Regions from separate parts of the Lactococcus protaetiae genome, predicted to be linked through region 1. Evidence: predicted binding sites of a transcription regulator. Region 1 holds the regulator's gene; the other holds the start of a gene.

Region 1 (3,754 bases):
TATTTTTCATGACTTCAGCCACAAGTTTTTCAAAATTTCCGCGTAAATCTTTGCGTTTATTTAAAATTTCACCAATAGATTCCATTATTGCTGCTCTCCTTTCAGTTTTTGGAGTGAGGCAAGCCGAATTTTCTCAAGCCTTGCAAGTTCCTCTTCACTTGTCTTATTTTCGTAGCTTGGATTTGACCACTTTGGTGCTTCTTTCACAATTTTTGTTTGTTTTTTTGTAAAGTTTTGTTTCTCTTGTGCTTTTATTTGAGCTGATTCACTACGTTCTAAGATACGCTTTACTGCCATTTCTGCGGTGAATACTTTATTTCTCATCCAATCATTTGCCAATGTATTCACAAAATTTGAAGACAGAGATGCATTTTTTTGTTGAACTAAAATATAATGAATGAGTACATTTTGGACTTCCGATGGCAGATTTTGTTTAGTGAGATTATTTAAAATCTTCCGCTCATCCCCACTTACAAAACCGCCAGCTTGACTCTTAATCTGCTGAATAAATTCGACTGGCTCGTGTGATTTACTACTCACGATAAGATCAGCAAACGCTTTGGGAAAACTTGATAATGCCACTTGTGGCTCAGAACTTGCTGACAGACTTCTTGTCAGTGCTGACAGGTTCAAAGTCTTGTCTGCATTAGCCGTACTCTCAGCTTTTTTAAAGAGTTCGTACCAGTTGAGGTCAAATTTTTCGGCGAGAGAATAAAGGCTCAGACGCTCTAAGTTTTCATTTGAGAATGTCAATCCTTGACGATCCATCAAACTCTTAAAAGCACCCATATCAAAGCTGTCAGTGCTGACAGCTGCTTTTGGTTCATTGTCAAAATCAACTTTATAAACTTCATGAAATTTTTTGGAAATATTTTGACCTTTGACTTCGATTTTTTTTGAAAGACCGGTCACTCTATTTTCACCAATCCGTGAAATCAAAAGTTGCTTGTAAAAATCATCAGATAAAAATTCATCGTAAGTCAATGGACTCTTTACATCAAAATAAAGCATCGTGTGGTCATCAAAAACTTTGACTAAGCCAAGCCCAGAAAGCTTGTCCAAACTCTCCAAAAATGGATTTAATCCAATGTTCAGATATTCCAAAAAATGAGAAATACGCCCTGTTGAAAAAGTCGTCAGCAGTTGATACAAAGCAAAAGCATTAGAACCAACAATCGGTAAATAGAGTAGCGTAAAAGTCTCGGCATCGAAGCTGATTTTTCCGCGATTCACAATGGTAAACGAATCTCCTGCTCTCATATTTTCCTCTTTTCGTGATTATTGTTTATAGCTTCTTTTGCTTTAACACTGCTTGAAAGTCAAATCTGCGCTATCTCCGAAACTTCGTTGCTCCGCTGTCCATTCGTTCTAAGTCAGAGCAAAAGGCACGCAATTCTCCGAACGGTCTCCGCTCTTTGCATTCGCTATGCAGGCAGGATGTGCTAGTCGTAATCGCACTGCGTAAAATTGAAAGTGAACGAGTTAACTCGCTCAAAAGAGCTGACGAACAAGTTTGGTTTTACTGACAACTGACAATGCTTGTCAGCACACTGACAGACTCAATTTTTCTTCGTAATGTTTTGCAAAAGTGCCTCAAGTTCGCTCACATCCTTGAAAGAACGGTAAACACTGGCAAAACGAATATAAGTAATATCATCCAGTTTTGAGAGTTCTTCCATTACAAATTCTCCAATTGTATCAGATTTCACTTCATTACGATCAAGCTGTCGAATCTTACGTTCAACATTTGCCACGATGCTTTCAATATCTTCACTTGAAACAGGACGTTTGTAAGCCGACCGTACCAAACCACGAACAATCTTTTCACGATTGAATGGTTCGCGCTTATCATCTTTTTTAATCACCAAAAGAGGCATTTCTTCAATACGTTCAAATGTCGTAAAACGAAAACCACAATTTTCACAAACTCGACGACGGCGAATAGCATCTTCAGCTTGTCTTGAATCTACAACTTTTGATTCATCAGAAGAGCATTTAGGACATCTCATCTTATCACCTTCCTTTTCTTATTTCACTTCAAACAATTTCTGATTGTTGTTGTCAGTAGATTAAATCCGACAGAAATTGAAGTAATCACTTTAAAACTTACAACGAACTACTGACAGTTTTTTGCTTCTGTCAGTATGCTGACAAACTCTACAGTCATTAACGCTTCTTAAATTTTGCTTCCAATCGATAAATCACTTGACCCTTATTTGAAAATTTCTCTTCATATTCTGTCATTACGTTAAGCGGAGCAAATTCCTCATCCTTATGCAAATCAAGCCAAACTTTTTTTAGCTCCATTCCATAATTAGTCAATGAAACTAGCGAATACTCAAACAAACCACGGTTATCAGTCTTAAAATGAATTTCACCTTCTGACCTTAAAATCTGCTCATAAGTAGCCAAAAATGCCTTATAAGTCAAGCGACGTTTTTCATGACGAGTTTTGGGCCAAGGATCAGAGAAATTCAAATAGACCTGGTCAATCTCACCCTCTTCAAAATATTCAGTCAAAGCGGCACCATCAACTAACATCATTTGCACATTTGGCAAGCCCGCTTCGAGTGCTTTGTCCAAAGCATAAGACAAAACGGACAACTGCATATCAATTGCAATATAATTAATTTCTGGATGGAGTGCTGCCATTCCCGTTGCAAATGCCCCTTTGCCACAACCTACTTCAATATGAATAGGATGATTGTTTCCAAAACGTTTTGCCCAGCGTCCCTTAAATTCTGCTGGATTTTCGACCACAATATGTGCGTTTTCGGCAAGCATCTCTGTTGCCCCTTTACGATTTCTTACGCGCATTGCTACCTCATTTTACTTCTAATACTCTTATACTTACTCTTGGCGTTGAAATTCATTTCTAAAGCTAATCTGTTTTGAAGTGATTACTTCATCAGTGGGAGATTCTTTCTCTCCCACTGATGTTAGTAGAACGAAAACAAAGCTTAGTGTTGCCTATCCCTCCACCTAAAAGAGGTGGGAGAGTTGCCAATCCGACTAGGTGCTTTAGCACCATAGCGAGGATGGACAGCGTAGCCCAAAGGGCGAAGATAGCAAACACTTGCTTGGTTAAAAACTAACAACAGATTGACGTTACTGACTAACTTCATAGTGAAAAAATCGCCATGACATGCACTTTCTACACCATTTCTCTGAACGGTCTATGTTCGTTTCACGCCACAGGCTCTATCTCCGCTTTGCTCCACCATCAACTTCACTAAGCTACTAATAGATGAAACAACTAACATATCCATTGCTGCTTTAACACAAACGACTATCCTATAAAGTGGCAAGTTCATGTGCTTTGCACACCGTTCTACGAACGGTCTACGCAACCTTGTTGTCCCACTCAAGAACAAAAGACAAAGCAACAATGCGAAGTGGCTATAGCACTGAATTACCAAGTCGGAATAGCCATTCATCAAAGCTGACAATCTACAGTATACCTCAAATCAATTGCCATAAGCCAAAAAATAGGAAGGAGACCCTAGCCTATTTTTACTAAAATAATTCACAAAAATTTCGAAGACCTAAAATTTCTTGGTTTACTTCTTTCATTTTTCCTCTAACGAGATATTCAGAAATTTGACGAAGAAAGGATAATTTTCCATACCAAGCGACCTTATCCATCAAGTCTGCCCGTGGTCTAACACCTGAGCTCATCAACCATAAACTCCAGTCTTCGTGCTGAATATAATGCGACAATACATGCGCCATATCCACCATCGAATCAGACAGA
Region 2 (3,754 bases), 670 kb from region 1:
ACTTCAGCGAAAGGTTTACCATAATATTTTTCGACAAAATAAGGTTCGAAAAGATACATTGTTTCACCCTTTTTGACTAATTCATAAAATTTATCAGGAACAGTTACACCTAAAGATAAGGTTTTTACACGGATTTTTTCGTCAGCGTTCTCTTTTTTGGTTGAAAGGAATTCCATAATATCTGGGTGAAAGATGGAAAGATAAACGACTCCTGCACCTTGACGTTGTCCCAATTGGTTAGCATATGAGAAAGAATCTTCAAAAAGTTTCATGACAGGCACAACACCTGCTGCAACACCATCATATCCCTTGATTGGGGCACCAGCAGCACGTAGATTCGTCAAATTAAGACCAACACCACCACCATTTTTAGAAAGTTGTAAGGCAGAATTAATCGTTCGTCCGATAGAATTCATATCGTCTGTCAATTGCAATAAGAAGCAAGAAACAAACTCTCCGCGACGTTTGCGACCAGCATTAAGAAATGTTGGTGTAGCTGGTTGGTATCTCCGATTAATCATTGAGAAGGCGAGATTTCGTGCTAAACTTTCATCACCAGCTCCCATGTAAAGGGCATTCATCAATACACGGTCTTCAAAGTCTTCAAGATAAAGAGAACCATCATTATTTTTCATAGCATATTGATTATAGAATTTATATGCTGCCATGAACGAATCAAAATGGAAACCAAAATCAGTCAATTCTTTTCGAAGTGTTGTAATAAATGTTGAATCATATTTTGATAAAAAATCAGATTCTAGATATTCTTCTTGGACAAGCCAGTTGAGCTTATCCGTGTAAGTTTCGGCAATAAAGCGATTGGGCTCAACGTTTTCTTTGAAGAAAGCAGCAATCGCTTCTTTATCTTTTGCTAATGGAATCGCACCATTAACAGGAATATTGATTTCATTATTGAGCTTGAAATAAGTAACATCTTTGAGATTTTTAAGAGACATATTACTCCTTTTAATACACTAGTTCCACCTTAAAATCCAATCGAATTTTATTAATGGTGATTGTAATTGGCATGTCATAACGCCATTTTTGCGCCATGAAGTTAGACCATGACATTAGTTCATTGTGGATTTTTACAACGGATTAACTATAGAAGTGAGTTATTTACTAAACTAACTTTAAAATAATATATTTTATTAGTTAGTCTGCAAAAGGCGATTGTGAAGCAATCCCAATGGGGATGAAGTTGGGTAACAACAAACTAATCGCTATATCAGGAAGCGCTTTCCTTTAAAATAAAAAACAAACTCGCTGAATTATAAAATTAATTACATAATAAAAGACTTGTAAGTTTTAGATAAAAATTAAAGGAGCTTCACAAATGTGAAGCGGAAGAATAAAGTTAATCAAAAGGGCTTTTTGTAAGTAACACTTGCTCCTTGATCAAGTTTTTTAGCTAATTTTTCAACCATTTCAACATCAGAAGGCGTTCCGTTGAACTCAAAATCGTACAAAATAGGAATTTGATACTTGGCAGAAATTTCCTTTGCAGTAAAAATATAAATTCCAGCAAAATTACGATTGCCTGTACCGATGATTCCACGGCAGAATTTATAATTATCATTGTAGGCCATGAAATCAAATACTGGATCCATGACTTCAATTGATTTTGATACAGTCGGTGATTCTTCGGCATAACTTGGTGTGATAAGAATAAAATCTTCATTCATTTCTAAGTCACTATCTGCCAATATTTCTTCGTGAGGTAAGTCTGTTTTGCTCACGAAGCGACGGGTTTGACCCGTCAAGCTGAAGTAAACAAGTTTCATATTAAGCCAACTTTGCTAATTCTGATGGACGAAATCCTGAGAAAGCTAATTCACCTTTGGTGATAACAGGTGCGGCACGAAAACCCATTTCAATAACTTTTTCTACAAATTCAGGCTGTTCATCAATATTTATTTCGTTGAAAGAAATGTCGTGTTCTCCAAGCCATTTTTTGACCATTTTGCATTGCATGCAGTTATTTTTTGAATATACTGTAACCATTATAGTCCCCCATTTATGTGAGTAAAAGTTATTTTACTTTTCTCGTTATTTTTTATAGTCTTATTTTAGCGTAAAAAAAATATCTAGTCAAATGATTACTACTAGATATTGTGTTGAATTATGTAAAAAATATTAGATAGACACAAGATATAGTCCTATTTTTTTATTTGCTTGGATAAGTTAAAACCAAAGGGGACAAGGGATTCTGTATGATTTTTAATTCGCTTTATATTAGATTTATGCCTAACAATAATTATTATTGCGAGGACAAAAATTATTATTGAAAATAATAAATCATAATTTGGCAGAATAAAACTAATACTAGGAAAAATGAGGATACCAATAATTGCTGCAATCGCTGCTGCAATGCTTGATAGACTAATCATACTAAATAAGAAGAGAACAATAAGAAAAACAAGGAGGAGATAGAGAAGAAATAGCGGGCTAAACCCGAGAACAACACCTCCAGAAGTTGCAACAGCCTTTCCGCCTTTGAAGTGGTCAAAGATAGAAAAAGTGTGTCCTAAAACAGCGATAAGTCCAAAAATTAGAGGGGATATGCCGTGAACATGAAAGAATAATGGTAATAAAGTGGCTAAAGTACCTTTGAGTAAATCGAACATAAAGACTGCAATTCCAGCTTTAATGCCTAATATCCGAAAAGTATTAGTTGTTCCTGTATTTCCAGAACCGTAGTCGTGGAGATTTTTTTTAAAGAAAATCTTTCCGACCCATAGACCAGCAGGAATAGCTCCCAAAAGATAACTGACAATGAGAAGAATAAAAATAAGCATAAGTTCTCCAAAGTTTATTTCGTTTAAAATGTATGATTGATTTCAAATCAGATACTAACTCTTTTAACTGTATAATTATATCATATTTTTGGTAAAGAATAATGACAATGCTGCTATTAAGAACGAAGCTTTTACTGCGATTTTATGTATTTCATATTGCAACTTTGTGTAATTCAATTTTTAGAGTTTCTCATATTGTTTGATAAAATGGAGCGTTTATTGACTGAGTTCGATATAATATAAAATGGAGAGATGTGGATTAATTGATAATAGGCTTTTGACAAAGCTTTCTGAACAAGGTACAATAATCAAGGTAAATATTTTTCTGAACTTGTAAATATATTGACTTTTGAAGAATGACGTACGAAGTGTGTTATGTTGCTGATATTGCACTAAAAAGCTGGTTAACAACATAGGGTTTATAAAAGTGATAGAAAAATAAAATGACTTTTGAAAGTCAATAAAATAAACAAAAATATTGATAAAAATGTGATAAGGATAAGAGGAAAGAATGACTGTAGATATTAATCATTACGGTGATGATGCAATTCAAGTTTTAGAAGGGCTTGATGCGGTAAGGAAAAGACCAGGGATGTATATTGGATCGACTGATGGTACAGGACTGCATCACATGGTTTGGGAAATTGTAGATAATGCAGTCGATGAGGCGCTTTCAGGATTTGGTAATAAAATTTCTGTCATCATTAACAAAGATGGTTCGATGACTGTTGAGGATGAAGGACGTGGAATGCCAGTTGGGATGCACGCCATGGGAATACCTACAGTTGAAGTTATTTTTACAATTCTTCATGCAGGGGCAAGTTTGGGCAAGGAGGTTATAAAACCTCTGGTGGTCTGCACGGAGTCGGCTCTAGTGTGGTTAATGCCTTGTCCAGCTGGCTTGAAGTGGAGATTACACGTGATGGTATAGTCTATCGTCAACGTTTTGAAAATGG

The links. The regulator NrdR, encoded in region 1, represses ribonucleotide reductase genes. The targets are predictions, from matches to a motif close to ACACNATATATNGTGT.
Region 2: the regulator NrdR is predicted to act here: its motif matches at 2,103-2,118, upstream of FLP15_RS09590 (redoxin NrdH).

What each region holds. Positions count from the first base shown of each region.
Region 1 covers NZ_CP041356.1:1,342,844-1,346,597, reverse strand. Annotated here, with positions in the region: gene dnaI (primosomal protein DnaI) at 1-85, opposite strand, end outside; gene FLP15_RS06595 (DnaD domain protein) at 85-1,260, opposite strand; gene nrdR (transcriptional regulator NrdR) at 1,560-2,009, opposite strand; gene trmB (tRNA (guanosine(46)-N7)-methyltransferase TrmB) at 2,167-2,817, opposite strand; gene FLP15_RS06580 (phosphotransferase family protein) at 3,517-3,754, opposite strand, start outside.
Region 2 covers NZ_CP041356.1:2,009,316-2,013,069, reverse strand. Annotated here, with positions in the region: gene nrdE (class 1b ribonucleoside-diphosphate reductase subunit alpha) at 1-956, opposite strand, end outside; gene nrdI (class Ib ribonucleoside-diphosphate reductase assembly flavoprotein NrdI) at 1,362-1,784, opposite strand; gene FLP15_RS09590 (redoxin NrdH) at 1,786-2,004, opposite strand; gene plsY (glycerol-3-phosphate 1-O-acyltransferase PlsY) at 2,160-2,798, opposite strand; partial or broken gene parE (DNA topoisomerase IV subunit B) at 3,310-3,754, shown strand, end outside.